One region of the Streptomyces sp. NPDC005141 genome, then DNA from elsewhere that is predicted to be linked to it. Evidence: riboswitches for the same ligand, from Rfam matches in the RefSeq annotation. Region 1 holds a riboswitch; each other region holds the start of a gene.

Region 1 (7,029 bases):
TCGCCGCGCTTGACGTCGCTGAGGGCCCCGCGCAGCTTGCGGTGAAGCGATTCCGCTTCTTTCCTGGCCGACTCCACTTCCGCGCGCAGCCGTTCGGTCTCGGCCCTTGTCTGCCCGCGGGCCTCCGCGAGCTCCTCGCGGAGCCGCTCCAGCTCGGCGCGGTTCTCCTCGTCGGCGCGCTCGGCGTCCGCCCGCAGGGCCTCCTCGCCCGCGGCGGTGACCAGCTTCACCCAGCCCGCGGGGCGCAGCACATAGGCCGCGGCCGCCACGTCCAGCGGATCCGCGGCCGGGGGCGGCGCGCCCGATTCGAGGGCCCCGACGATCTCGGGCTGGGCCTCTCTCAGCTTCTCGGAGATGCGCTGTCTGAACAGCGGGTCCGTCTCCAGCGCCGCGGCCATGGCGTTGCCGGCGAACTTGGCCCGCCGGTTCGGCGCGAACCGGGCGTACTGCCTCAGCTGGGCGGGCAGTTCGGCCACGGTCAGTCCGCCGAAGCCGTCCGAGACGATCTGTACGACGCGTCGGCGCACGCCGTCGGGCAGCGGACGGTCGAGCACCTCAGCGGTGCCGTCGTCCGGCTCCCCGCCTGTGGTCTCCACCATCCCGTCACCCCAATATCCGTGCGGGGCCCGCTCCCTCAGGAGCCGGCGCCCGGCCTGTCCACGAGTTCGACCTGATCCACCGCGTTGCACCAGCGGCACCGCACCGACTCGATGGTCTCACTGACCACCTCGCGCTCCTCGACCTTCGGCTCACCGGCGAGGTCGAGGTGCACATACTCGACGACCTTCGAGGAGCGGGTCACGTCGAAACGCGTGAGGTTGCCGCAGAGGGCGCAGCGCCAGCGCGTCTTGGCGTCGGGCAGGGGAACCGTCATAGGGCAGTCGCTCTTTCCTTCTAGTGTCCGTCCGGCGCCGGTATCCCGGTGCATGTGGCTCGTAACCCTACGGCCTGGCGGGTACTCGACGCTCTGGTGTCCACGGCGGCGAGGCGGTCTGCGTCGGATGGTCCCGTTGCGTCATGCTCTGTACCATGATCGGCAATTGGACTACGGCGGTCGGCAGGGCGGTGCGGGGCCAGTCCGCGCCGGTGACGTACGGGCTGATCGTCCTGTGCTGTCTGATCTTCGTGATCGGTCCCGCCTCGGGACTCGATCCCGCGTACGGCACCGGGGACGAACTGCTGGTCGCCCAGCGGGCGTACTTCCGCCGCTGGGGCGTGGTGCCGTCCGACCTCTTCGGCGGGGCCCCGCGCGAGGCGCTCACCCCGGCCACGGCCCTGTTCATCCACGGCAGCTGGCTCCACCTCCTGGGCAACATGCTCTTCTTCTATGTCTTCGGGGTGATGACCGAGGAACGCATGGGCCATGTGGAGTTCGCCCTCTTCTACCTGGGCTGCGGATATCTGGCCCTGCTCGGCTACGCCGCCGCCAACGCCGGCTCGCAGCAGTCCCTGGTCGGGGCCTCCGGGGCAATCTCCGCGGTGCTCGGCGCGTTTCTGTACCTGTTCCCCAAGGCCCGGGTGACCAGTCTCTTCCCGTTCCTGTTCTTCCTGCCGCTGCGGTTCCCGGCCTGGGTGGTGCTGCCGTTCTGGTTCGCCCTGCAGTGGCTGGCGGCGGGCCGCAGCGAGTCGGGTCCCGGGGTCGCCTATCTGGCCCACCTCGTGGGCTTCTCTCTGGGTTTCGTCTACGCGTGGGCGCGCTTCGGGCGCCGTACGACCGCAGCCCCCTCCGCGGAGGCGCTGCCGGGACCCCAGGCGCAGCAGCCGGGCCAGGTGGACCGCGAGTAGGGTGAGATCCCCAGCAGTGGCCCCCGAGGGAGAGAACCAGCCGTGATCACCGCGATCGTCCTCATCAAGACCAGCGTGGACCGGATCCCCGAGATCGCCGAGTCGATCGCGTCGCTGGAGAGCGTCAGCGAGGTCTTCTCCGTCACCGGCACCTACGACCTGATCGCGATGGTCCGGGTCAAGGCCCACGACGACCTGGCGGACGTCATCCCCGGCAAGATCAGCAAGATCCCGGGCGTCGAGGCGACGGACACCCACGTGGCGTTCCGTACGTACTCGGAGCACGACCTGGAGGCGGCGTTCGCGATCGGCCTCGACTCCTGACCGACGGGACACCGCCTCCGGGCGGGGGCACGGGCGTCAGACGGCCGGGACGCAGCGGCCGTCCTCGGTGCGGTACTGCCACCGCGCACCGTCCCGGACCAGCTCACGCACCGCGCGGACGAAACGCTCCACGTGCTCGTCGGGGGTACCGGCGCCGAAGCTGACGCGGATGGCGTTGAGGGACTTCTCGCCGGGGGCCGCCTCGGGGGCGCCGCACTCCCCCTGGGTCTCCGGGTCGCTGCCGAGCAGCGTGCGGACCAGCGGGTGGGCGCAGAAGAGGCCGTCGCGGACGCCGATGCCGTACTCGGCGGAGAGCGCGGCAGCGAAGTGCGAGCTGTTCCAGCCCTCGACGACGAAGGAGATGACGCCGACCCGCGGGGCGTCGTCGCCGAAGAGGGAGAGGACCCGGACCTCCGGGACCTCCGCGAGACCCGCGCGGACGGTGCGGATCAGGTGCTGCTCGCGGGCGACGAGGTTGTCGAAACCCTCCTCGGTGAGCGCCTTGCAGGCCGACGCGATCGAGTAGGCGCCGATGACGTTCGGCGAGCCCGCCTCGTGCCGCGCGGCGCTGTGGTGCCACTCCACGTCCACGCCGCCGTCCGCGCGCCGGGAGACCTTGCGGCTGGCGCCGCCGCCCGCGAGGTACGGCTCGGCCTCGCGCAGCCAGTCGGAACGGCCCGCGAGGACACCGGAGCCGAAGGGCGCGTACAGCTTGTGCCCGGAGAAGGCGACCCAGTCGACGTCGAGGTCCTGGACCGACACCGGGTGGTGCGGGGCGAGCTGCGCGGCGTCGAGGACGATCCGGGCGCCGTGGGCGTGCGCGACGGCGGCCAGCTCACGCACCGGCCACAGCTCCCCGGTGACGTTCGAGGCGCCGGTGACACAGACCAGGGCCGGTCCGTGGGGGTCACGGCCGGCGAGGGCGCGCTCCAGCGTGGCGACGGCCTCGCCGGGGGTGCGCGGGGCGTTCAGGTAGGTCACCCGGGCGTCGCGCCAGGGCAGCAGCGAGGCGTGGTGCTCGGTCTCGAAGACGAAGACCTGGCAGTCGGCCGGGAGCGCGGCGGCGAGCAGGTTGAGCGAGTCGGTGGTGGAGCGGGTGAAGACCACCTGGTCTCCGGCGCGGCAGTCGAGGAACTCCTCGACGGTCCTGCGGGCGTTCTCGAAGAGGTCGGTGGACAGCTGCGAGAGGTAGCCGGCGCCCCGGTGGACGCTGCCGTAGTACGGCGCGTACGCGGCCACGTCGTCCCACACCCGCTGGAGGGCGGGCGCGCTGGCGGCGTAGTCGAGGGCGGCGTAGGTGACCTCGCCGCCGGTGACGAGCGGGACGGTGACATCCCGGCCCAGAACGGGCAGGGCCCCCGAAGTGTCGTGGCAGACGGACTGATCGGCGGCAGCGGTGGAGACAGACATGGCGAGCTCCTGTGAGAGGCAGGCGGGATCGCTGCGCGAGCCGGCCGCCCGGAGGCAGGGCTCAGCGCAGGGAAAGGTGAAAAGGGTGTGCGGAGGCGGGGCTCGACGCCCTATCGCATTCGCTTGCTCACAGAAGGCTCCCTCGAACGACCAGGACCCCTGGTTGCATCCACTCGAAAGAGTGCGAGGGGTCCGCGCTTGCCGTAGACCTCGCTGCCTACGACCTGGTCTTCACCCGGGGCACCCCGCCACGGACGGAGGGTTGCCGGACAGCCGGCCGGGGCCACATGGCTGTCACTCATGACCTGATACAGCATCTTGCCAGAAGATCTTCGACGCGCAAGGCGCAGTCCGGATCGTGGACTGCGCCCCCCGCGTCGCCTCGCCCGGGAATCAGGCGTTGCTGGCGGCCACCCACCGGTCCAGGGTGCGCTTCGCGGCCCCGGAGTCGATCGCCTCTGCCGCCTTCTCCATTCCGGCGCGGAGCTGGTCGGCGAGCGGAGCGCCGGTCGGTGACAGGGCCACCAGGGCCGCCGCCGAGTTCAGCAGGACCGCGTCCCGTACGGGCCCGGTCTCGCCGTCCAGCAGGCGCCGGGCGACCTCGGCGTTGTACGAGGCGTCGGCGCCTCGCAGGGCCTCCACCGGGACGATGCCGAGACCGACGTCGCGCGGGTCGAAGCGCTCCTCGGTGACCTTGCCGTCGCGGACCACCCAGACGTGGGAGCCCGCGGTGGTGGTCAGTTCGTCGAGGCCGTCGTCGCCGCGGAAGACCAGCGAGGAGTTGCCGCGCTCGGCGAACACACCCGCCACGATCGGCGCCATGCGGGGGTCGGCGACTCCGACCGCCTGGGCCTTCACCCGCGCCGGGTTGGTCAGCGGGCCGAGCACGTTGAAGGTCGTCCGGATGCCCAACTGGCCGCGTGCCGCCGCCGCATGACGCAGCGCCGGGTGGAACTTCACCGCGAAGCAGAAGGTGATCCCGGCCTCTTCGGCCACCTCGGCGACCCGCTTCACCGGCAGTTGGAGATTGACGCCGAGCTTCTCCAGGACGTCCGACGAGCCGGACGCGGAGGACGCGGCCCGGTTGCCGTGCTTGACGACCTTGGCGCCGGTGCCGGCCACCACGATCGAGGACATCGTGGAGATGTTGACGGTCTTCGCGCCGTCGCCGCCCGTACCGACGATGTCGACGGTGCGCCCGGGGACCTCGATCACATTGGCGTGCTCGTACATCGCCCGGACGAGCCCGGAGATCTCCTGGACGGTCTCGCCCTTGGCCCGCAGGGCCACCACGAACCCGGCGATCTGCGCGTCGGTCGCCTCGCCGCGCATGATGCGGTCCATCGCCCAGGCCGTGTCGTCCGCGCTCTGGTCGCGGCCTTCGAGCAGGCCGTTCAGTACCTGGGGCCAGGAACGGACCGCCGCGGTGTCGCCTCCAGCGGGGTTCACAGCGCTCATGGTCGCTCCTGGGTTCGTAGGTGACGCGAGGGACTCACCCCTTGCGCGGGGTGAGTCCACCCTATCCAGCCCGGGAGACGGCAAAGAGCCCCGTCCATTGCATGGACGGGGCTCTTTCCGTGGCGAACTGTGGGGATCAGTGGTGGCCGTGGCCGCTCGTGATCTCCTTGTACTCCTCGACGGTGGGCTTGGGGATCTGGTTATCCTCCCCGTAGAAGCCCTCGCTCATCTTGGCGCGCAGCTTCTGCGTGCCCGAGACCTTGCGCTCGACACCGTTCTCGTCGACCGCCGGGCCGATCTCGGCCGGCTTGTACTGCTCGTGCGCGGTGAGCGTGTGCAGCGCGTCCTGGCTGAGCGGCTCGTGGACCTCGATGAACTCACCGTGCGGCAGGCGCTTGATGATGCCCGACTCGCGGCCGTGCAGCACCTTGTCCCGGTCCCGGCGCTGAAGGCCGAGGCAGATCCGCTTGGTGGCGATGAACGTGAGCACCGGCACGACGAAGAACGCGATCCGGACGAACCAGGTGATCGAGTTGATCGACAGGTGGAAGTGCGTGGCCCAGATGTCGTTGCCGCCGCCGACGAGCAGGACGAAGTACCAGCTGATCCAGGCGGCACCGAACGCGGTCCGGGTCGGGACGTTGCGCGGGCGGTCCAGGATGTGGTGCTCGCGCTTGTCGCCGGTGACCCAGGACTCGATGAACGGGTAGACCGCGATCGCGACCAGGACCAGCGGGAAGATCACCAGCGGGATGAACACACCCAGGACGAGCGTGTGACCCCAGAGGTTGATCTCCCAGCCCGGCATGACACGGATCAGGCCCTCGGAGAAGCCCATGTACCAGTCGGGCTGGGCGCCCGTGGACACCATGTCCGGACGGTACGGACCCATCGACCAGATCGGGTTGATGGACGCGATCGCCGCGATGGCCGCGATGACACCGAAGACCAGGAAGAAGAAGCCTCCGGCCTTGGCCATGTAGACCGGCAGCAGCGGCATGCCGACGACGTTGTTGTTCGTCTTGCCGGGGCCCGCGAACTGCGTGTGCTTGTGGTAGAAGACCAGGATCAGGTGGCCCACCACCAGGCCGAGCATGATGCCCGGCAGCAGCAGCACGTGCACCGAGTAGAAGCGGGCAACGAAGTCGCCGCCCGGGAACTCGCCGCCGAACAGGAAGAACGACAGATACGTGCCCACGATCGGCACGGACAGGACCGCGCCCTCCATGAAGCGGACGCCGGTGCCGGAGAGCAGGTCGTCCGGGAGCGAGTAACCGGTGAAGCCGGTGAACATGCCGAGGACGAACAGCAGGAATCCGAAGACCCAGTTGACCTCACGCGGCTTGCGGAACGCACCCGTGAAGAACACGCGCATCATGTGCACGAACATGCCGGCGAGGAAGATCAGCGCCGCCCAGTGGTGGATCTGCCGGATCAGCAGACCACCGCGCACATCGAAGGAGATGTGCATGGTCGAGTTGAACGCCTCGGACATCAGCTGGCCCTGCAGCGGGACGTAGCTGCCGTGGTACTCCACCTCGTTCATCGACGGGTGGAAGAACAGCGTCAGGTACACACCCGTGAGGATGATGATGATGAAGCTGTACAGGCAGATCTCACCCAGCATGAACGACCAGTGGTCGGGGAAGATCTTGCGCATGTTGGACTTGGCCAGGGAGTAGATCCCCAGACGGCCGTCGGCCCAGTCGGCCACCCGCTCACCGGCGGGCGCCTTCTCGCGCGAGGAGCGCGAGTCGGAGGTGGGGGTAGTGCTCATCCGCGCTCCCAGAATGCAGGACCGACGGGCTCTTCGAAGTCGCTGAGCGCCTCGAGGTAGCCCTCGTCGTTCACACCGATGCGCAGTTGCGGCAGGGCGTGACCGGCCGGGCCGAAGATGACTCGGGCACCGTCGGAGAGGTCGAAGGTGGACTGGTGGCACGGGCACAGGGCGTGGTGCGTCTGCTGCTCGTACAGGGAGATCGGGCAGCCGACGTGGGTGCAGATCTTCGAGTAGGCCACGATGCCGTCGTAGGACCACTCGAGTTCCTGCTT
Region 2 (7,029 bases), on a different contig from region 1:
GTCCTCGGCCACTACGGCGCCGAGCGCTGGGACGCGGTGAGCGGCACGGTCACCGCCCCCGCCCCGCACCCCGGTGTGGCCGCCGTCCGCGCCGAACTGCCGGGATTCCTCGACAGGATCGGCGCCTGGCAGGGCACCTGGATCGAGGAGAAGGGCCGTGCGGTCGCCGTGCACACGCGCCGCGCCGCGGACCCGCAGGCCGCCTTCGAGGCGCTCCGTGAGCCGCTGGCCGAGCTGGCCACCCGGCACGGCCTGATCGTCGAGCCGGGCCGCATGGTCCTGGAGCTGCGTCCGCCGGGCATGGACAAGGGCGTCGCCCTCCTGGAGTACGTCCGGGAGGTCGGCGCCGAGGCCGTCCTCTACGCGGGTGACGACCTGGGCGACCTGCCCGCCTTCGCCGCCGTCGACAAGCTCCGCTCCGACGGTGTCCCCGGACTCCTGGTGTGCAGCGGCAGCTCCGAGGTCGGCGAGCTCGCCGAGCGGGCGGACCTGGTGGTCGACGGCCCGCCCGGAGTCGTAAGGCTGCTCGCCGCTCTCGCCGCCCGACTCGACTGACCGGAACGGACGCCGGACGGGCGGCCGGACACCGGGATCGTGCGGTGGTCCGGCCCGCTCCCGGTCGCCGGCCGGGCTTCCCCGGTCACCGCCACGGCCGCGCGCACGGATGAACCGGCGTGCGGCCGGGCGTCGTTCAGCGTTCCAGTGCGCGCAGCTGGTCGAGGAACCACTGGGCCGGCGGCAGAGCGGTGGCCGCGGCGGCCAACCGCTTGGTGCGCTCGGCCCGTTCACCCGGCTGCATGGTCAACGCCTCGTGCAGCGCCCGTGCGGTACCGATCACGTCGTACGGGTTCACGGAGATCGCGTCCTCGCCCAGTTCCTCGTACGCCCCGGCCTCCCGCGAGAGCACCAGCACACAGCCCTCGTCGGAGACGACCGGGATCTCCTTGGCGACGAGGTTCATGCCGTCCCTGATGGGGTTGACGAGAGCGACGTCGGCCAGCCGGTACGCGGCGAGCGAGCGCGCGAAGTCGTCCTTGACGTGCAACACCACCGGGGTCCAACCAGGCGTCCCGTACTGGGAGTTGATCTCGTCGGCCACACGCTGCACCTCGGCCGTGTACTCCCGGTACACCGCGAGGTCCTGCCGTGACGGGTAGGCGAAGGCCACATGGACCACCCGCTCGCGCCACTCCGGGTGGTCGTCGAGCAGCTGCCGGTACGCCAGCAGTCCCCGCACGATGTTCTTGGACAGCTCGGTCCGGTCGACGCGCACGACGGTCCTGCGGCCCTCGCCGATCTCCGTGCGCAGCGCGGCCATCCGTTCCTCGACGTCCTCCCGGTGGGAGCGTTCGCGCAGGAACTCGGCGTCCGCGCCGAGGCCGTGCACGCCGACGAGGGTCTCGCGCACGGGCGGCCGGGCGCCGTCCAGGTGCTCGATCGCCCGGGGGGCGCCCGAGGGCCAGGTCGCGGCGTAGCGCTCGGGGTCGGCTTCCTCCGCGCAGCGCATGAAGGCCGTCGCCCATCGCCAGGTCAGGAACGCCACCCGGTCCGCGCCGAGCATGCCGCCCACGAGTTCCGCCCGGATGTCGTCGGGGAGCATCCGGAAGTAGTCCTCGGGCGCCCACGGCGTGTGGGAGAAGTGGCCGATGCGCAGGTCGGGGCGCAGCTCGCGGAGCATCCCCGGCACCAGACACAGGTGGTAGTCCTGGACCAGCACCGCCGCTCCCTCGGAGGCCTCCTCGGCCAGCGCCTCGGCGAAGGCGCGGTTGTAGGTCCGGTACGCGGCCCACTGGCGCCGGAACTCCGCGTCGAAGACCGGCTCCAGCGGGGTCTGGTACAGCATGTGGTGGACGAACCACAGCACGGAGTTGGCGATGCCGTTGTAGGCGTCGGCGTGCACCTCGGCGTCGATGGCCAGCATCCGCACGCCGTCCTCGCCGACTCCGCGCGCGACGGCCTCCCGGTCGCCGTCGCCGAGGGCCGAGCACACCCATAGGGCGTCCGCGTCGGGCCCGATCGCGGAGAGGCCCGAGACGAGGCCGCCGCCGCCGCGCCGGGCGTGCAGCGAACCGTCCTCCCGTACCTCGTAGGTGATCGGGCCGCGGTTGGACGCGACCAGAATCCGGTGGGCACCGTGCGTTGAAGCCATGCCTCGAAACCTAGCCCCGTGTCGAAACGCTCAAACGTTCCCTTCGGCCGTATGCGATCGCGGGCCGGGAGGGCTGGTCTACGCGGCTTTGCGCCGCTGGTACTCGGAGATTTCGCTCATCGGGGGCCTTTCCTCCGTGTCCACCGAGTACGTGCGCGGCTGGAAACCGTCCCGGCCGCGCTCGAACTGGGTGAGGGCGGGACGGATCAGGTGACCGCGGGCCAGCCGGAGCTGGGCGGTGCGGTAGATCGCGGCGGCCATCCGGCCCAGGGCCTGGCCGTCCTGGTGGCGGTGCTTGCGGACACCGACGTCGACCTGGGCGAGGGCGTCCAGGCCCACCAGGTGCAGGGCGTCGACGAGCATGCCCAGTTCCACGCCGTAGCCGACGGGGAACGGGAGCTGTTCGAGCAGGGAGCGACGGGCCGCGTACTCGCCGCCGAGCGGCTGGACGAAGCCCGCGAGCTGCGGCCAGTGCATGTTCAGCAGGGGGCGGGCCATCAGCTCGGTGACCCGGCCGCCCTGTCCCGAGGCGCCGCCCAGGGGGCGGTCGTACATGGCCTTGACCAGATCGACACCGGGGTCGGTGAGCAGCGGGCCCACGATTCCGATGACGAAGTCGGACGAGAACTCCCTGAGGTCCGCGTCGATGAAACAGACGATGTCCCCGCTCGTCACGAGCAGCGACCGCCACAGCACCTCGCCCTTGCCGGGCACCGCGGGGATCCGCGGGAGGATGTCGTCGCGGTGCACGACTCTCGCGCCCGCGGCCGCGGCGACCGCGGAGGTGCGGTCGGTCGAGCCCGAGTCGACGACGACGATCTCGTCGACGAGCGGCACCTGCTGCATCAGGTCGTGGCGGATGATCGCGACGATCTCGCCGACCGTCTCCTCCTCGTTGAGCGCGGGCAGCACGACGCTGACCGTCGACCCGGTCGAGCGTTTCGCGGCCATGAGCTTGTGGAGCGGGCGGTCGGTCAGGGACCAGGAGCGTGTGCTCAGCCAGCTTTCGACGTCTTTCAGCACGGTCTGCGGCTCCTCACTGTCTGATCACACGCTCTCATCAGCGTGCCCGCTGCGGCCAGCGGCAGATGGATTGCCGTCGTCTCGCGGTTCGGACGACTATCTCAACTGTCCTGGCCTTCGGTTACAGTCTTGAACAACGCGGATGACCATCGCATGTCCTGGATCATCGCCGCGTATCGTGTTCAACAGTTCAACAATCAAATACCGCTCATCCAGAGGGGCAGAGGGATACGGCCCGATGAAGCCCCGGCAACCCTCCAGCCGGTCTCGTACCGATCGATGTCGATCGCGTCGCGAGGCTCCCGGCTCGGGAAGGTGCCAAATCCGTCTCACGGCGAAGTGCGTCGTGAGGAAGATGAGGAAAGGGCCTCGCCTCCATGGCTGCGCAGACAGTTGCAAGTACCACGAACTCCGCCGAAGCGGTGGACCTCGGCCCGGCAGCGGCGCTCTCCTGCCGCGAGTGCGGACACCGCGTCCCGCTCGGCCCGGTCTTCGCCTGCGAGGAGTGTTTCGGCCCGCTGGAGATCGCCTACGACTTCTCGGCCTACGAGACCGAAGAACTCCGCAAGCGCATCGAAGCGGGACCCGCGAACATCTGGCGCTACGCGCCCCTCCTGCCCGTCCCCGCGGACGTGGCGCAGAAGCCGAACATCAACCCCGGCTGGACCAAGCTCGTCCAGGCCGACAATCTGGCCCGCGAGCTCGGCGTCGACGCCGGCAAGCTCTTCGTCAAGGACGACTCCGGCAACCCGACGCACTCCTTCAAGGACCGCGTCGTCGCCCAGGCCATCGAAGCGGCCCGCGTCTTCGGCTTCACCACCCTCTCCTGCTCCTCCACGGGCAACCTCGCCGGTGCCGTGGGCGCCGCGGCGGCCCGCGCCGGCTTCCGCTCCTGCGTGTTCATCCCGCACGACCTGGAGCAGGGCAAGGTCGTCATGGCCGCGGTCTACGGCGGCGAGCTCGTCGGCATCCAGGGCAACTACGACGACGTGAACCGCTTCTGCTCCGAGCTGATCGGTGACCCGGCCGGCGAGGGCTGGGGCTTCGTCAACGTCAACCTGCGGCCGTACTACGCCGAGGGCTCCAAGACGCTGGCGTACGAGATCTGCGAGCAGCTCGGCTGGCGGCTCCCCGACCAGCTGGTCGTGCCGATCGCCTCCGGCTCCCAGCTCACGAAGATCGACAAGGGTCTGCAGGAGCTGATCAAGCTCGGGCTCGTCGAGGACAAGCCGTACAAGATCTTCGGCGCCCAGGCCGAGGGCTGCTCCCCGGTGTCCGTCGCCTACAAGGCCGGCCACGACGTCGTACGTCCGCAGAAGCCGGACACCATCGCCAAGTCGCTCGCCATCGGCAACCCCGCGGACGGGCCGTACGTGCTCGACATCGCGCGGCGCACCGGCGGTGCCGTGGAGGACGTGAACGACGAGCAGATCGTCGACGCGATCAAGCTGCTCGCACGCACCGAGGGCATCTTCGCGGAGACGGCCGGCGGCGTGACCGTCGGCGTCACCCGCAAGCTGATCGAGAACGGTCTCCTCGACCCGACCCTGACCACGGTCGTGCTGAACACCGGCGACGGCCTCAAGACTCTGGACGCGGTGGCCTCGGACACCGGGCTGACCGCGACCATCCGCCCGAACCTCGACTCCTTCCGAGAGGCTGGCCTCGCATCATGAGCGTCAACGTCCGCATCCCCACCATCCTGCGCACCTACACCGGGGGCGCCGCCGAGGTGACGGCCGAGGGCACGACCCTCGCCGAGGTCATCGCCGACCTGGAGAAGAACCACACGGGCATCGCCGCGCGCGTTCTGGACGACCAGGGCAAGCTGCGCCGCTTCGTCAACGTGTACGTCAACGACGACGACGTCAGGTTCGAGCAGGGCCTGGAGACGGCGACCCCGGACGGTGTGGGCGTCTCGATCATTCCGGCCGTCGCCGGGGGCTGATCGTTACCCTCGGTAATGCCGAACACGCTGAGTTCATCGAATTGCCCCCTCCGTGAGAGAAACGGAGGGGGCAATTCTGTATGGTTGAGCGCGCTACAGTTGGGGAAGTCGCTTCGCTTTCGATGTTGGTTTCATGCCGGACGCATATGAGTTCTCGCCCGGCATCCGACAAGAAGTAGCCAAAGTACCCCGCCTTTTTGAGCCTTTTATGGCATTTACGGGGCCCGACTTGCCCTGAATCCTTGCACATTCTCCGCATATCCGTGATCGGCCATGCCCAGAATTCTCGTCCGATTGACCTGTTGCAGACGGCAGTTGGACAGATACATTCAGCCGCGGTCGACGCGTTCCGGCGCACACCCCCAACCGTTGGGGGGTGAGGTCTGACCCGGATCCGCGAAGTGTGGATCTGTGCAAGGGCCAGTAATAGGGGAGTTAGGCATGGCTCAGGGCACCGTCAAGTGGTTCAACGCGGAGAAGGGGTACGGCTTCATCGCGGTCGACGGTGGTGCGGACGTCTTCGTGCACTACAGCGCGATTCAGATGGACGGCTACCGCACCCTTGAAGAGGGTCAGCGAGTGGAGTTCGAAATCTCGCAGGGCCAGAAGGGTCCGCAGGCGGACATGGTCAAACTCGCCGTCTGATCCGGGCGCGAACGGCCACCGACGCACTCACGCCGAGGGGCCCGCATCCCACCAGGGATGCGGGCCCCTCGTGCGTCCCCGGCCGTCTTCCGGGGTCCCCTGTCTGTCTCGCCAAGTCTTGTGCGCGCCCGCGAGCGCGCCCCGTGCGGGCGCCGCGTGTGCGCTCCGCCAGGGGCCCGTTTTCAGGAGAGGCGCTTGCACTCGCAGGGGTCGAGTGCTAATCATTGGCGTTAGCACTCTCCCAGTGAGAGTGACAGAACTTGGATCGGGTCAGCGAGGCCCGCGGGCCTGTGGGGCAAGGAACCACAAGGCTTGCAGGCCGTCCGTCGCGGGCGCGGGCACGATCCGGAGCAATCCACCCCGTCCGGGAGGACCACTTCACATGGCCAAGATCATCGCGTTCAACGAGGAGGCACGGCGCGGTCTCGAGCGCGGGATGAACCAGCTCGCTGACGCCGTCAAGGTCACCCTCGGCCCCAAGGGCCGTAACGTCGTCCTCGAGAAGAAGTGGGGCGCCCCCACGATCACCAACGATGGTGTTTCCATCGCCAAGGAGATCGAGCTCGAGGACCCGTACGAGAAGATCGGCGCCGAGCTGGTCAAGGAAGTCGCCAAGAAGACGGACGACGTCGCCGGCGACGGTACGACCACGGCGACCGTGCTGGCCCAGGCGCTCGTGCGCGAGGGTCTGCGCAACGTCGCCGCCGGCGCCAACCCGATGGCCCTCAAGCGCGGTATCGAGAAGGCCGTCGAGGCCGTCTCCGGTGCCCTGCTCGAGCAGGCCAAGGATGTCGAGACCAAGGAGCAGATCGCTTCCACGGCCTCCATCTCCGCCGCCGACACCCAGATCGGCGAGCTCATCGCCGAGGCGATGGACAAGGTCGGCAAGGAAGGCGTCATCACCGTCGAGGAGTCCCAGACCTTCGGTCTGGAGCTGGAACTCACCGAGGGTATGCGCTTCGACAAGGGCTACATCTCGGCGTACTTCGCCACCGACATGGAGCGTATGGAGGCCGTCCTCGACGACCCGTACATCCTGATCGCGAACTCCAAGATCGCGAACGTCAAGGACCTGCTCCCGCTCCTCGAGAAGGTCATGCAGGGCGGCAAGCCGCTGCTGATCATCGCCGAGGACGTCGAGGGCGAGGCCCTGTCGACCCTGGTCGTCAACAAGATCCGTGGCACCTTCAAGTCCGTCGCCGTCAAGGCTCCGGGCTTCGGTGACCGCCGCAAGGCCATGCTCGGCGACATCGCCATCCTCACG
Region 3 (7,029 bases), on a different contig from region 1:
GCACGGTTCGCCGCGTAGGTGGTCACGCCGGAGGTCTTGTCCGTGAACAGCACCATCAGGCTGCCAGGAGCGTTGCCGTTGAACGCGGTGAGGTGCCGCGGCACTCCGTCCAGCTCGAACTCGACCTGGCCGGGGGAGTCGTAGACATGCTCCAGCCCTTCGACGGCCGCACCGACGGTGACCGCGCGCGGCGCGTCGAAGGGCAGGAACCGCCCGGCGCGGACCCAGCGGGGATCAGGGGCGTAGGCCGGGGTGCGGGTGAAGGCGGCGCGCAGCGCGTTGCCGGGATGGCGGGGCCGCAGAATGTCGTGCCCTCCGCGCTTGGCGACCTCGATCACCGCGTCACCCGAGCCGACATACACGCTGTCCCGTTCGGCGATGACGCCGAAGTCGTGTCGCCCGCGCACCACTTGCCCGTCGACGGTCAGTTCGTCCTCCGCCTCCAGCTCGACCACCACCCCGTCGGCGGTGCTCGACCAGGCTCCCGGGGCGTCCTCGAACCGGGTCGGCAGCGCACTCAGCCAGTGGAGGCTGGTGATCGCGAGAAACCCGTGGGGGCCGGCGAGTACCGCCTCCTTCCCCCGGTGCCACTCCTCCCACTCCTGGACGAAACTCACCCGGTCGATGTCTTGGACGGTCATGTCCACTCCCTCCGGCTGCACTTGATGTTCTCCGTGCAACTGCCGTGCCCGTCCATGTCATTCCGGCACGGCGAACTCTTGACGCCGAGAGAATTGTCGATCTACGGTGAGCGCGAGCTACGAGTTCCGGTGATCAAGCCCTGGCTGGCCGGACGGCAACCCTCGACGCAGCGGGGTGCCCCAGGTGAAGGCTCGGCGGATATTCCAGTTCTGCAAGTGCGATCCGACCGGCCCGTGAGCCGGCGACACCCCAGGAGGACGGCGTGGCAAGTGCCCTCGTGCTGTGCTCCCGACGTCATGTCGACCTGCTGATGGTCTGCAGCTGTCTCTGTCGCGGCTGATCGACTCGTCGGCCGACTCGACGACGTTCAGGCAACTCCCTTTTCATCCTTGACGTTTCACGCGACCGCGCACGCACGCCTGGTCGGCCTCCTGCCGACCCGTCCGGCTGCCGCGGCTCCCACGCGTCCCCACCCATGCGGAAGCAGAGACCTGCCATGGCTCAGCACAACAGCCCGAGACCGATCCGATCCGTCCGCCCCGGCCTTGGAGCCCTGTCACTCGGGACGGCGTTCCTGGTCGCCCTGACGGGCTGCACGAGCACCAAGGATTCCAGTGGTTCCGGTTCCGGCGGTGCGACGATCACCGTCGGTACGACGGACCAGGTGACCAGCCTCGACCCGGCGGGCGCCTGGGACGCGGGCTCCGGCACCATCGAGACCGAGGTCTACGCGACCCTGCTCAGCGTGAAGAACGGTGCCACGGAGGTTTCCCCGGACCTGGCCACCGGAATCAAGCTCACGGGTCCCAAGGAGTACACGGTCACCCTCAAGAAGGGGCTGAAATTCAGCAACGGTCACCGACTGACCTCGTCCGACGTCAAGTTCAGCTTCGACCGCAATCTGAAGATCGCCGACGAGAACGGCCCGTCGTCGCTCCTGTACAACCTCGACTCCGTCGCCGCCCCGACACCCACCACCGCCGTCTTCACCCTCAAGTCCGCCAACGACACGCTGTTCCCGCAGGTGTTGTCCACCGCGGCCGGCCTCGTCGTCGACGAGCAGGTCTTCCCCGCGGACAAGATCCTCGACGACAAGGCCATCGTCGCGGCCAAGCCCTGGAACGGCCCGTACGGCGTCACGAGTTACGACAAGAACTCGCTGGTCTCCTTCACCGCCAACAGCGCCTACGGCGGCCAGTTGGGCACCCCCAAGACCAAGAACGTCCAGCTCAAGTACTACACCGACGCCAGCAACCTGAAACTCGACGTCCAACAGGGCACCGTCGACGCCGTCTACCGCACCCTCACCACAGCCGACCTCGACGACCTGGCCAAGAAGAAGGACGTCAAGGTCCACACCGGCTCCGGCAACGGCATCCGCTACATCGTCTTCGACTTCACCACCCAGCCGTACGGCACCAAGACCAAGAACGCCGACAAGGCCAAGGCGCTGGCCGTACGCCGGGCCGTCGCCGACTCCGTCGACCGGGCCCAACTCGCCCAGCAGGTCTACAAGAACAGCTACCAGCCGCTGTACAGCTCCGTACCCGACGGACTCACCGGCGCAACCGACTCCTTCAAGTCGCTCTACGGCGACAAGAAGGGCGGCCCCGACAAGGCCGCGGCCGCCGCACGGCTGAAGGCGGCCAAGGTGAGCACCCCCATCACCCTCAACCTGCAGTACAACAGTGACCACTACGGCTCGTCCTCGGCCGACGAGTACGCGCTGATCAAGACGCAGCTCGAAGCCACCGGACTGTTCAAGGTGAACCTCCAGTCCACCGAGTGGACCCAGTACGGCAAGGACCGCATCAAGCACCTCTACCCGCTCTATCAGCTGGGCTGGTACGCCGACTACCTCGACGCGGACAACTACCTCGCGCCCTTCTACTCGGCCAACAGCTGGGTCGCCAACGACTACTCCGACCCCGCCGTACGCGAGCTGATCAAGAAGGAGGAGTCGGAGAGCGACACCGCCGAGCGAGCCGAACTGCTCAAGCGGGCACAGGACAAGGCCGCCGCGTCGGTGCCACTGCTGCCGCTGCTCCAGGGGTCCACCGCGATCGTCACCCGTACCGACATCAGCGGTGTGCCCGACGAGCTGAACAGCGCGTACACCTTCCGCTGGGCCGGGCTCGCGAAGAAGTGAGCGCCCTCACCCAGGACACCCCCGGCGCCGTCGGTATCCCGGCCGACGGCGCCGGGGGGTACGGACTCGCCCGCTACCTCGTGGTCCGCTTCCTCCTCATCATCCCCACCATGTTCATCCTGGTCAGCCTCGTCTTCTTCCTGATGCGCGCGACCGGTGACCCGATCAGCGCCGCCTTCGGCGACCGGCTCACCCCGGACCAGCTCCAGGCCAAGCTGCACCAGGCGGGCTACGACCGGCCGTTGCTCACCCAGTACCTGGACTACCTGAAATCCCTGGCGACCGGCGACTTCGGCCGCACCGTCACCGACAACCAGCCCGTGACACACGTGCTGGGCACGTACGGCGCCGCCACCGTCGAACTCGCCTTCTACGCCCTCACCGTGGCGCTCGTCGTGGGCGTCCCCCTCGGCATGGTGGCGGCCTCCCACCGGGACCGCGCACCCGACGCGGCGCTGCGGCTCTTCGCCGTCCTCACCTATGCCACCCCCGTGTTCTTCGTGGGACTGCTGCTGAAGCTCGTCTTCGCGATCCAGCTCGGCTGGCTGCCGGCGTCCGGCCGGGCGAGCACCGACGTCCAGCTCTTCCTCCAGAACCAGACCAGCACGACAGGGCTCTACCTCGTCGACGCTCTCCGCAGCGGCGACATACCGGCTGTCACGGACGTCCTGAAGCACGCCGTGCTCCCCGCCCTGGCGCTGGGCCTGCTCGTCGCCGGCATCCTCCTGCGGCTGGTGCGCACGAACCTGATCGGCACCCTCGGCGCCGACTACGTCGAGGCTGCCCGTTCCCGAGGCGTGGCGCCCTTCCGCCTGGTCACCCGGCACGCCACCCGACCCGCCCTGATTCCCGTCGTCACCGTCCTGGGACTCCAGGTCGCCGGGCTGCTCGGCGGAGCGGTGCTGACGGAGACCACCTTCGAGTGGAAGGGCCTCGGCTACGAACTCGCCCACTACCTGACGGTGCGTGACTTCCCCGCGGTACAGGGAATCGTGGCCCTGTTCGCCGTGGTCGTTGCGGTGACGAACTTCCTCGTCGATGTCGTCGCGGCGCTGATCGATCCCCGAGTGAGGTACTGAGCCGTGGCCCAACTCCTCGTGCGACGGCCGACCCTGCTGCCGGACCGCCTGCGCGCACGGCTGCTCACCGGCGGCGCGGTGCAGCGCGCCATGCTGCTCACCGGCGCCGTACTCACCGCGCTGTTCCTCCTCACCGCGCTCCTCGGCCCCCTGCTCGCCCCGTACGGATACTCACAACTCCAGGACGGCGGAGGACTGTTCGGGTCGCAGCAATCCCCCAGCGGGGCCCATCCGCTGGGCACCACCATCGCGGGGTACGACGTGCTGTCCCGCACAGTGTGGGGCGCCCGGACCGCGCTGGAGATCATCCTCGCCTCGCTGCTGCTCTCCGTGGTCCCCGGCACCGTGCTGGGCCTGGCCTCCGGCTATCTCGGCGGACGCCTGGACCGGTTGCTGGTGGGGCTGGCCGACGCGCTCTACGCGTTCCCGCCACTGCTGCTCGCCATCGTCATGTCCATCGTGATCAGCGGCGGACAGTCGAGTCTCGTCGGAGGCCTCGGCGCGGCGGCCTGCTCGGTCGCCGTGGCCTTCGTACCGCAGTACTTCCGCGTCGTACGGGCCGAGGTGATCCGGGTGAAGGCGGAGCCGTTCGTGGACGCGGCCCGAGTCATCGGCACCGGGACCTGGCGGATCATGTTCCGGCACGTGCTGCGCAACTCGGTCCGCACCCTCCCGCTGATCTTCACCATCAACGCCTCCGAGGCCATCCTCACCCTCGCCGGGCTCGGCTTCCTCGGCTTCGGCATCGAGCCCAACTCGGCCGCCGAGTGGGGCTACGACCTCAACCGATCGGTCGCCGACGTCACTTCAGGCCTGTGGTGGACCGCGATACCGCCGGGCCTGGCCATCGTGCTCACCGTGCTCGGCACCACCCTGCTCGGCGAGAGCCTCACCGACCTGGCCGACCCGCGGCTCCGGCGGCGCGGCGACTCGACCGCGACCGCCACCGGAACGGACGGAGGCGCGGACCATGCCTGACCTGCTGCGCATCGAGGACCTGCATGTCACCTTCGCCACGGACGCCGGTCCGGCCCCCGCGGTGAAGGGGGTGAGCCTGTCCGTCACTCCAGGGGAGGTGCTCGCCCTGGTCGGCGAGAGCGGCAGCGGCAAGACCGTGACCGCCAAGTCGGTCCTCGGGCTGCTGCCCGCCACCGCGACCGCCCGCGGCCGGGTACTGCTCGGCGACGGCACCGTAGGCCCGGCAGAGGACGTGCTCACCGCGTCCCCTGCCCGGCTGCGCGCACTGCGAGGCACACACGCCGCCATGGTGTTCCAGGAGCCGTCCACCGCGCTGAACCCGGTCTTCACCATCGGCTGGCAGCTCACCGAGGGCCTGCGCGCCCACGGGCACGGCGGCGGCAAGGCCGAACGCAGGGCCCTCGCCGTCGAATGGCTCGAGAAGGTCGGAATCCCGGACCCGGCCACCCGCGTGGACCACTACCCCCACCAGCTGTCCGGCGGCCAGAAGCAGCGCGCCGTCATCGCCATGGCCCTCGCGCTGGGCACCCGGCTCATCGTGGCCGACGAACCCACCACGGCCCTGGACGTCACCGTCCAGGCGGAGATCCTGGAACTCCTGCACCGCTGCCGCACCGACTACGGCACCGCCGTCCTGCTCATCACCCACAACATGGGTGTGGTCGCCGACCTCGCGGACCGGGTGGCGGTGATGAGCGAGGGCAAGGTGGTGGAACAGGCCCCGGTCCGCACGTTGTTCGCGGCGCCCCGGCACTCCTACACCCGCAAACTGCTGGCCGCCGTACCGGTCTTCGGCGAGGGAGGCCGTACGCCGGCCCCCGCTGGGGACGACGAGCCGCCGGTCGTCAGAGCTGCCGGGCTGGTCGTGGACTATCCAGGGCGACTGGGGAGGAAGGGTTTCCGGGCGGTCGACGGCGTGAGCTTCGAGATCCGGCCGGGTGAGGTGCTCGGACTGGTGGGGGAGAGCGGCAGCGGCAAGACCACCATCGGCCGGGTCGTCGCCGGACTGACGGACGCGACAGACGGTGAACTCGCGGTGTTCGGCGAGCCGTTGACGGCTCGAAGGCGCACGCGCGGTCGGGCCGGCCACATCGGCTACGTCTTCCAGGACCCCGCGGCCAGCTTCAATCCGCTGCTGACCATCGGCGACAGCATCGCGGAACCGCTGGCCGTTCACCGGCGCCAACTGGGGGCCACGGCGATCCGCACCGAGGCCGAGGCGCTGCTGGAGTCAGTCCACCTGCCCCGGGGCTATGCCGGCCGCTACCCCCACGAGCTCAGCGGCGGCCAGCGTCAGCGCGCCGCCCTGGCCCGTGCGCTCGCCCTGAGGCCCCCGCTGCTCATCGCGGACGAACCCACCTCGGCGCTCGACGTGTCCGTCCAGGCGAAGGTGCTCGACCTCTTCACCGAACTGCAGCGGGAGCTGGGCTTCGCGGCGCTCTTCATCAGCCATGACCTCGCGGTGGTCGAGCAGGTCGCCGACCGTGTCGTCGTCCTGCACCGCGGCCGGATCGCCGCGTCCGGTTCCACCGCCCAGGTCCTGGGCAGCCCACAGGACGACTACACCCGGCGACTGGTCGCCGCGCTGCCCGTCCCCGATCCGGTTCGGCAGGCCCGCCGCCGGGATCTGACCATCGACGCCCCTGACGCCCTCGACGAAGGAGTGGCAAACGTATGACCGACACCGTGGTGGACGTGGTCGAGCAGGTGCTGAGCAGTACCCCCGTGTTCGACGGCCACAACGACCTGCCCGTGGCGCTGCGCGCCCGCTCCGGCAACAGCGTCGAGGGGCTCGCCGACGGCCGCCCGGACCTCCACACCGACCTCCCCCGGCTGCGGGCGGGAGGGGTCGGAGCGCAGTTCTGGTCGGTGTACGTCTCCTCGGAACTGCCCGAACCCGAGGCCGTGGTAGCCACGTTGGAGCAGATCGACGCCGTCTACCGGCTCGTCGCCCGCTATCCGGACACGCTGCGGATCGCCTACACCGCGGCCGAAGTCGAGCACGCGGTCGCCGAGAGGCGGATCGCCTCCCTGCTGGGCGTCGAGGGCGGTCACAGCCTCGCCGAGTCACCCGGCGTCCTCCGCTCGTACGCCCGACTCGGCGTCCGCTATGTGACCCTCACCCACAACGACAACACCTCCTGGGCGGACTCGGCCACCGACGAGCCGGGCGTCGGCGGC
Region 4 (7,029 bases), on a different contig from region 1:
CGTTCCCGGCGTCGTACGTGGTGGCCACTCCCCGGTAGCCGACCCCGGGGCGAATCCGTCCCGCCCGCGATGCCACGGAGGCCGCGGTCCGGGAGGTGGCCGAGGCCGGCGGCCGCGCCGGCGCGCCGCTGGCACCGGCCGCCGCGGACGGGGAAGCCGTCGCACTCGGCGACCGGGGCGCCGTCGGGGACGCCGGCCCGGACGGTGCCCCCCGCTCGGACGTGGCGGTCCCTCGGGAACCGGTGGCGGTCGCGTCCGCGGCGTGCCCCGCATCGGCCTGGTGGCCTGGGCGGACCGCCACGACCAGGAAGACGAGAGCGGCCGCCGCGATCACTGCCACCGGGGTGACGGTCAACAACCGGAGCCGGTGCCTGCGGCGGCGCGCGGCCTGCCTCGTTTCCTTCATGCGTGTCCGTTCGGAGGATCGAGCCGATGGTGTGCCCATCAGTGGCCGCGGGAAGCGAAAAGGTTGCCGCCCGATTCCCGTTCGTTCCGGGCCGGGAGAGTGTCGCAGGAGAACACGCACGGCTCTGTGCGCCGACAGTCCGCCTCGGCCTTGTGGCGCGTCATGTCTCCTACGGAAGACGCGCCGATGTGGTCACGACTGCCGTATCCGGCGGACCCCCTTTCGGCCCCGGGCCCGGCCCGGCGCTTCGATCCGGCGATGAGTCACCACGGACAGCGGCAACAGCACGGCGAAGAACGCCGCTTCGAGTACGAGACTGTCCCGCCGCCACCGGCCGATCGTGCTGTCGCTCACCGCCAGCAGTACCGGATGCACCAGGTAGACCGAGTAACTGATCGTTCCCAGTCCCGTCAGCCAGCGCGGGAACCGGAGGCGGCGCAACGCCAGACCGGCACCGAAGGTGAGCACGGCCAGCAGGAAGGCCGCGATCCAGCCGCGCCGCGCGAAATGGGCCCCGTCGCCGTGCCCGTACCCGCTTCCCACCGCGCAGATCAGCACGACGACGGCCGTGAAGGCCGTGCCCAGCCAGGTGCTCTCACCCCGTTCCGCCCGATGGACGGCGCTGCCGAGGAACATCACCGCGAGGATCACCAGGCCTTCCCAGAGGGGAACCGTGCCGTTGAACGTAACCAGGACCAGCGCCAGGACGCCCCCCGCCATGCCTCCGAACACCCGAAGCGCGGGCGACCCCGAACTCGCGCAGCAGATGGCGATCACCAGGACCGTCGTGGCGAGCGCGACCAGCGGGCCGGCGCCGACCGCGGCGGACAGCGCGGAGGCCGGCGGCACGACCCCCGCCGCCACGCTCACGGCGGCCAGCACGCCCAGGCCGACGGCGACGGTGGCCGAACACCGGTGCAGACGGACCGTGAAGAGGGCGACGACCAGCAGATAGAAGGCCATCTCGTACGAGAGCGTCCACAGGACGAGAACGACACTGGGCGTTCCGAGCAGCTCCTGGAGCAGGGTCACATGGGCGAAGGCCACGGTCGCGGGATTCAGCCCGGCGAAACGCGCGTGCTGGTCCGCGATGCCCAGCAGGGCGAGGGCCATGACCGAGCCGACGACGGCGGCCCACAGCGGGTAGATGCGGAAGAACCGTCCGACCCAGAAGGTCCGGACGCAGCCCCGGCGTTCGAGCGACGCGGGGATGACGTAGCCGCTCACGAGGAAGAACACCATGACGCCGTACCGGCCGATGTTCACTTCGGGCATCACCTGCCCGCGGAGTTCCGCCATGAAGGCGTACGACGAGTGGTCGAACGCGACGAGAAGTGCGGCGATGCCGCGCAGCGCGTCCAGCCAGCCCGACCGCGACGGAGCGGCGGGCCCGTCGGACGCGGAGGGATGCGACGGAACGGAGGGGCGCCGCTCCAGCGGCGGAGGAACGGGAAGTGCGGGTTCCATGGAGTTCCATACCTGGACCGAGTCCTGTGTGGTGAGGGGTTCGTAAGGCCGGCCGTGAGGCGGGCATGTGGAGGGCATGCAGGGGTCACGCACATGCGCGGGGCATGCGGGGAAGAGGACATGAAGAGGACATATGGAGGGAGGAGGCGGGTCCGGTGGTCCGTCCGGGTTCGCGAAGCCTTCGCTGTGCCCATCGAAGTGCGGCCGCGGGGCGGCGGAACAAGGGACACGCGCTGATGAGGCGGCTTTCGCCGGGATTGACTACACGCTGATCAGCGGTTGTGCGTAGTGGGCGGGCCGCGGTCGTCCTCGACATGGCGAGGACGACCGCGACGACCGGCTCCCGACGTGACCGTCCGCCGTATGCCGTGCGGCGCCCGCTGTCCGCCGTCCGCCGTGTGCCGTCCGCCGTGTGCCGTCCGCCGTGCGGCTCGCGCCGTACTTCGGCCGATCGGGCGGCGAACCCCGATCGCGGAGGGCTCGCTAGTCGTTCCGCGGCGCGGCGGGCCTCACCGGGACGCAGGGCTTGATCTCGCCCTTGGCCGTGTAGGCCTTGACCCTGTGCGGCCGGGCCGAGCCGCTGAGGTTCACGAGGACCAGCGCGTTGCCCGGGTGCAGGGTCATCTCCCGGTTCCACTGAAGGGTGAGGACGGGAACCCGGTCGCCCTGGTCGTCGACCCCCCCCAGACCACCGTGTCGTGCTCGCAGGCGTAGCCGGGAGCGAGGACGGTGACGGTGACGTCGATCTCGTTCGGGCGCAGTGCCCGTGCCGGCTCGCGCTGTGGGCACGTTCCGGTGGCAGAGCTCAGCGGAACTGCCCTTCTCGTGTGGGGCAGTTCGGCACCCGCTCCAGGATTCAGGCGTCGTTCCGTGCCCGGGTGCCCGCCGTGCCGCGCGCGCTGCCGGTGCTTCCGGGAAGGAGCGCCGCCGCCGTGAGTCCGATGACCCCGAGCACGGCGAGGGTGACCATGGCCGCGGCGTACGAGCGGGTGGTGAACCCGGCCACGAGGATCGTGCCGGCGACGGCGGTGCCCAGCGAGGAGCCGAGGTTCGACACACTGCGGGACAGGCCGGAGATCTCGCCCTGACGGTCCTCCGTGAAGCTCGACTGGACGATGTTGACCGACGGGGTCAGCATCACGCCGAGGCCCAGTCCGAGCAGGAGGAGCCCGGGAGCGAAGGACCAGGGGCTGGAGAAGCTGTTGACCATGGCGATCAGGACGACGACGCCGGCGATCGAGACGGCGAAGCCCGCGATGATCAGGGTGCGTTGGGGGTACCGCCGGGCGAGTCGTTCGGCGGCCAGGGAGGTGGCGAGCAGACCGAGCGTGGCGGCCGTGAAGATGACACCGGTCGCGATGGCGTCGTAACCGCGCACCGCTTGGAGGTAGGCGGCCACGGTGAACGACGATCCCATGAGCAACAGCCATTGGATGTTCTGGGTGATGAGGCCGAGGTTGGAAGTGCGGTTGCGGAACAGGCTGGTGGACAGCAGCGGTTCCTTGCCGGCCGACTCGCGGGCACGCACGGAGCGGAAGAACCACAGCAGGGTCAGCGCTCCGAGGGCGAGCAGGCCGGTCATCAGCCAGACGTTGTTGTCGGCGGCCAGGATGCCCATGACGATGAGGACCAGGCCGGTGGCCGACAGGACGGCTCCGACGGTGTCGAAGGGGCGTGTCGGATCCGGGGACAGCGGGTCCTCGAGGTGGCGGCTCAGCACGATGATCAGGGCGATGATCAGGGCCTGGAACACGAAGGCGGCCCGCCAGCTGATCCACGAGGTGATGAGCCCGCCGATGAGCGGACCCGCCGCCGCACCGATGCCGCCCAGCGCCATGATTGCGCCGAAGGCGCGGGCGCGGGAGTTCATGTCGTTGAAGAGAAGAGTCGTGAGGATGTAGACGGGCGGGATGAGCAGCGCCGTTCCGACGCCTTCGAGAATCGAGTTGCCGAGGATGAGAACACCCAGGCCGGGGGAGACGGCACTCAGCAACGCGCCGATCCCGTACACCGTCAGGCCGGCGAGGAAGCAGCGTTTGCGGCCGTAGCGGTCCGTCAGCTTGCCGCCGGGAATCATCAGCGCGGCCATGACGAGCAGGAAGATCGTGATCGCGATCTGCACACCCTGCACGGTGGTGTCGAGGTCCTCGCTGATGTCGTTGATCATCACGTTCATGTTGGAGCCGGCGAAGCTGCAGATGAACTGTGCGAGGGCGAGCGGGGCGAGAATCCTGCGCTGCGCCACCGACGGCGGTGTCGACGCGCCTGTGTCAGCCATCGCCATTCCTTATGACCGCCGGACGTGTGGTCTGGGTGTAGCTCTCCTACGCTCATAGACTGCGCCGAACGTCGGCGGACCGCACGTGGACGCGGGCAGACCGGTGGACCGTCCCGGCCGGCGCTCTGTGCGGCGGGCAGGCGAGGTCTCCGGGGAAGACCGTTGACCAGGGCCGGGAGTGGACCTCGACCCTGAAGGGCGCGGGCGTCGTACTGACCCCACGCGGCTGAACGGTCCGGACACCGGGCCCCAGCGACCGGTTCCCCGTTCAGCCGGACGGGTGAGCAGGCCGCTCACCCGGCCGGACGGGCCTTACGGACTCCTCACCGCCGCCGGGCGCTGCCTCCGCCCCGGAAGGCGGGGTGGTCGCCCAGACGGCGTACGTAGTCCAGGAGCCGGGGGAACGAGCGGAGGGTTCCCTCAGGGTCCAGTTGACTGAGGGCCACCCACACGTCAACGTCCGCCGCCGTCAGGGTCTCGCCCAGAACATGGGGCCGCGAGGCGAGTTGGCAGTCCAGCAACTCCAGGGCCGCGGAGAGTTCCGAGGGCTGGGCGGACGGGGTGACGTCGCGGTCCAGCAGGTCGCGGAGAGCCTCGATGTCCGCGGCGAGGGCCGGCGGGCGCAGCGTCGAAGGGCAACCCGCGCCGTGACCGGAGAGCAGACCCGCGAGATCGCGGAGGATGTCGGGGGTATGGTTGCTGACGATGCGTCCGCTCCACCGGTCGCACAGCGCGGGCGCCGTCAGCGGTCCGTCGTAGTGGTGCTCGGTGGCCTCGTAGGCACGGCGCAGCGAGGTGAAGGCGTCAGGTGTCTCGGTGGGGCGCGTCAGGAGCGTGGTGGCCACGGAGTCCTTCAGACCGAGCAGGTCGAGGGTGATCGCGATGCGCAGCGAGAGCGGACAACTCTCCGACAGATACAGCTCGTAGCGGTGCGGTGCGGGGTAGAAGCCGCCGGCCAGGCCGACGCCGATGCGGCTGTCGACACGGTGGGGGCGGGCGGAGGATGTCGCCACCTCGATGCGAAGCTCCGAGGGGGACGAAACCTGGTCACAGGGACGTGAGTTGGCCGTGCTGGAAGTGCGCGAAGCTGTCTCGGGCATGACTCTCCCTTGGGGAACGAGGAAGCCACCGCCGCCTTGTGGGCACCAGCGGCCGAATGCGGAACGACTGCGCTCGTCGCACCGGTCCGGATCGAACGGACCGGCTGCGGATCAGTAAGCGCTGGAGACACGCAACAGATCGATGTGCAGGCGCCTCGTCAAGCCGTTCTTGGGCATTCCCCACCGGTCCTACTCCGGGGCTCGCGAGACGCGAGACCACGCTTGCCCCGCCGCGCCGGCGGGACCCGGTCGTCACCCGGGGCACCCCGTCGCGGTGGAAGGGTTGCCTGTCAGCGGGCCGGGGCCGATGACCACAGGAGCGGGACGAACCCGCACCGTGGGCGCTGACAATCGTGACCGTCCACGCCAGTCTCGGTGCGCTCTGTGATGCCGTCAAGAAGGCCGGGCACGCGGTCTCACCTGGTGGGCACCCGCATTGACATTCTTTTCGGGGCGGGCCTAACGTGCGGCCCACAACGGAATGCCCCAGGACCGGAGAAACGATGGTGACGGCGATGCACGCAGCTGATGGGACGACCGCATGGCGGCGCCTCGGCCGCGTGGTGCTGTGCGCCGACCGCTCCGTCGACCTGCTGCGTGTCAACAGCGCGCTGTGTACGGCCGTGTGTCGCACCCTCTGTCAAGGCTGACGGCTCTTCCGCTGAACCGCTGACGACCACCGCTGTAGCGGTGTGCCCCTTCTCCGTCCAGCCCCCGTTTCCCTGTGCGCCCGTGCCCTCGTGTCGTGCCGAGCCGTTCCGGCTGCGCGTCACGCTGCCGTTCGCCGTGGTCCGGGGTGTCCGAATCCGCTGGAGCTCTCCATGAGTGAATCTCCGGGCATAGCTGTGTCCTCCGGATCAGCGCCGCCCGCCGAGGCGATCCCCCGTCCCGACGTCCCCGCCGCTCCGAAGCCCCTCGCGGCTCAGCGGGTCCTTCCGCTCCGGCGCCCCGGCCGCTGGATCATCACGGCCGTCGTGCTCGTGCTGGTCGCCCAGATCACCCACGGCCTGGTGACCAACCCCTTCTACCAGTGGGACCGCTTCCAGTACTGGTTCCTGCGCCCGACGATCCTCGACGGCCTGCTCATCACCCTCGAAGTCGCCATCTACAGTGCGGTGTTGGGCTTGCTGGGTGGCGTCCTGCTGGCGCTGGCCCGGCTCTCCCCGAGTCCGGTGCTGCGCGCGGTGAGCTGGGTCTACACCTGGCTGTTCCGCTCGGTACCGCTCATCGTCGTCCTGCTGTTCCTGTACAACTTCAGCGCGCTGTACCAGACGTTGAGCGTCGGTGTGCCGTTCGGTCCGGCCTTCTTCACCTTCGACGAGTCCCGCCTGGCCACCGACATGGCGGTCGCCGTCATCGGACTGAGCCTGAACGAAGCGGCGTACGCCTCCGAAGTGGTGCGCGGCGGAATCCTCTCCGTCGACCAGGGCCAGCACGAGGCGGCCTCCGCCCTCGGCCTGCCGAAGCGCTACCAGTTCGCGAGGATCGTCCTCCCGCAGGCGCTGCGCTCCATCACCCCCAACTACGTCAACCAGTTGATCGGCCTGATCAAGGGCACCTCGCTGGTCTTCTACGTGTCCCTGCTGGACCTGTTCGGCTCTGTGCAGACCATGGGCAGCACCTACCCAGGTGACATCGTGCCGCTGCTCCTCGTCGCCACCGCCTGGTACCTGATCCTCACCAGCGTCGTGTCCGTCATCCAGTTCTACGTCGAGCGGCACTACTCGCGGGGCGCGCTGCGCACCCTGCCGCCGACCCCACTGCAGAAGGTACGGAAC

What was found. Region 1 has a riboswitch for S-adenosylmethionine ahead of ACWD68_RS23200 (aminotransferase class V-fold PLP-dependent enzyme). Riboswitches for the same ligand answer to the same signal wherever they lie in the genome.
Region 2: it holds a riboswitch for S-adenosylmethionine, as region 1 does, so the genes downstream of both, thrC (threonine synthase) here and ACWD68_RS23200 (aminotransferase class V-fold PLP-dependent enzyme) in region 1, are expected to answer to the same signal.
Region 3: it holds a riboswitch for S-adenosylmethionine, as region 1 does, so the genes downstream of both, ACWD68_RS15880 (ABC transporter substrate-binding protein) here and ACWD68_RS23200 (aminotransferase class V-fold PLP-dependent enzyme) in region 1, are expected to answer to the same signal.
Region 4: it holds a riboswitch for S-adenosylmethionine, as region 1 does, so the genes downstream of both, ACWD68_RS26620 (putative leader peptide) here and ACWD68_RS23200 (aminotransferase class V-fold PLP-dependent enzyme) in region 1, are expected to answer to the same signal.

What each region holds. Positions count from the first base shown of each region.
Region 1 is NZ_JBSFYW010000030.1:31,509-38,537, forward strand. Features, by position in the region: gene ACWD68_RS23180 (NYN domain-containing protein) at 1-599, opposite strand, end outside; gene ACWD68_RS23185 (hypothetical protein) at 635-874, opposite strand; partial or broken gene ACWD68_RS23190 (rhomboid family intramembrane serine protease) at 1,030-1,831, shown strand; gene ACWD68_RS23195 (Lrp/AsnC family transcriptional regulator) at 1,828-2,109, shown strand; gene ACWD68_RS23200 (aminotransferase class V-fold PLP-dependent enzyme) at 2,146-3,519, opposite strand; SAM riboswitch class IV at 3,709-3,825, opposite strand; gene trpD (anthranilate phosphoribosyltransferase) at 3,913-4,977, opposite strand; gene qcrB (cytochrome bc1 complex cytochrome b subunit) at 5,114-6,754, opposite strand; gene qcrA (cytochrome bc1 complex Rieske iron-sulfur subunit) at 6,751-7,029, opposite strand, start outside.
Region 2 is NZ_JBSFYW010000013.1:15,018-22,046, reverse strand. Features, by position in the region: gene otsB (trehalose-phosphatase) at 1-555, shown strand, start outside; gene ACWD68_RS12925 (alpha,alpha-trehalose-phosphate synthase (UDP-forming)) at 692-2,149, opposite strand; gene ACWD68_RS12920 (glucosyl-3-phosphoglycerate synthase) at 2,228-3,172, opposite strand; SAM riboswitch class I at 3,378-3,534, shown strand; gene thrC (threonine synthase) at 3,550-4,848, shown strand; gene ACWD68_RS12910 (MoaD/ThiS family protein) at 4,845-5,120, shown strand; gene ACWD68_RS12905 (cold-shock protein) at 5,562-5,765, shown strand; gene groL (chaperonin GroEL) at 6,148-7,029, shown strand, end outside.
Region 3 is NZ_JBSFYW010000017.1:31,049-38,077, forward strand. Features, by position in the region: gene ACWD68_RS15875 (DUF1684 domain-containing protein) at 1-641, opposite strand, end outside; SAM riboswitch class IV at 757-866, shown strand; gene ACWD68_RS15880 (ABC transporter substrate-binding protein) at 1,139-2,791, shown strand; gene ACWD68_RS15885 (ABC transporter permease) at 2,788-3,870, shown strand; gene ACWD68_RS15890 (ABC transporter permease) at 3,874-4,848, shown strand; gene ACWD68_RS15895 (dipeptide ABC transporter ATP-binding protein) at 4,841-6,526, shown strand; gene ACWD68_RS15900 (dipeptidase) at 6,523-7,029, shown strand, end outside.
Region 4 is NZ_JBSFYW010000038.1:41,468-48,496, reverse strand. Features, by position in the region: gene ACWD68_RS26645 (expansin EXLX1 family cellulose-binding protein) at 1-406, opposite strand, end outside; gene ACWD68_RS26640 (acyltransferase family protein) at 599-1,873, opposite strand; gene ACWD68_RS26635 (hypothetical protein) at 2,357-2,497, opposite strand; gene ACWD68_RS26630 (MFS transporter) at 2,730-4,151, opposite strand; gene ACWD68_RS26625 (glutathione S-transferase C-terminal domain-containing protein) at 4,475-5,164, opposite strand; gene ACWD68_RS26620 (putative leader peptide) at 5,363-5,428, opposite strand; SAM riboswitch class IV at 5,465-5,610, opposite strand; gene ACWD68_RS26615 (amino acid ABC transporter permease) at 6,073-7,029, shown strand, end outside.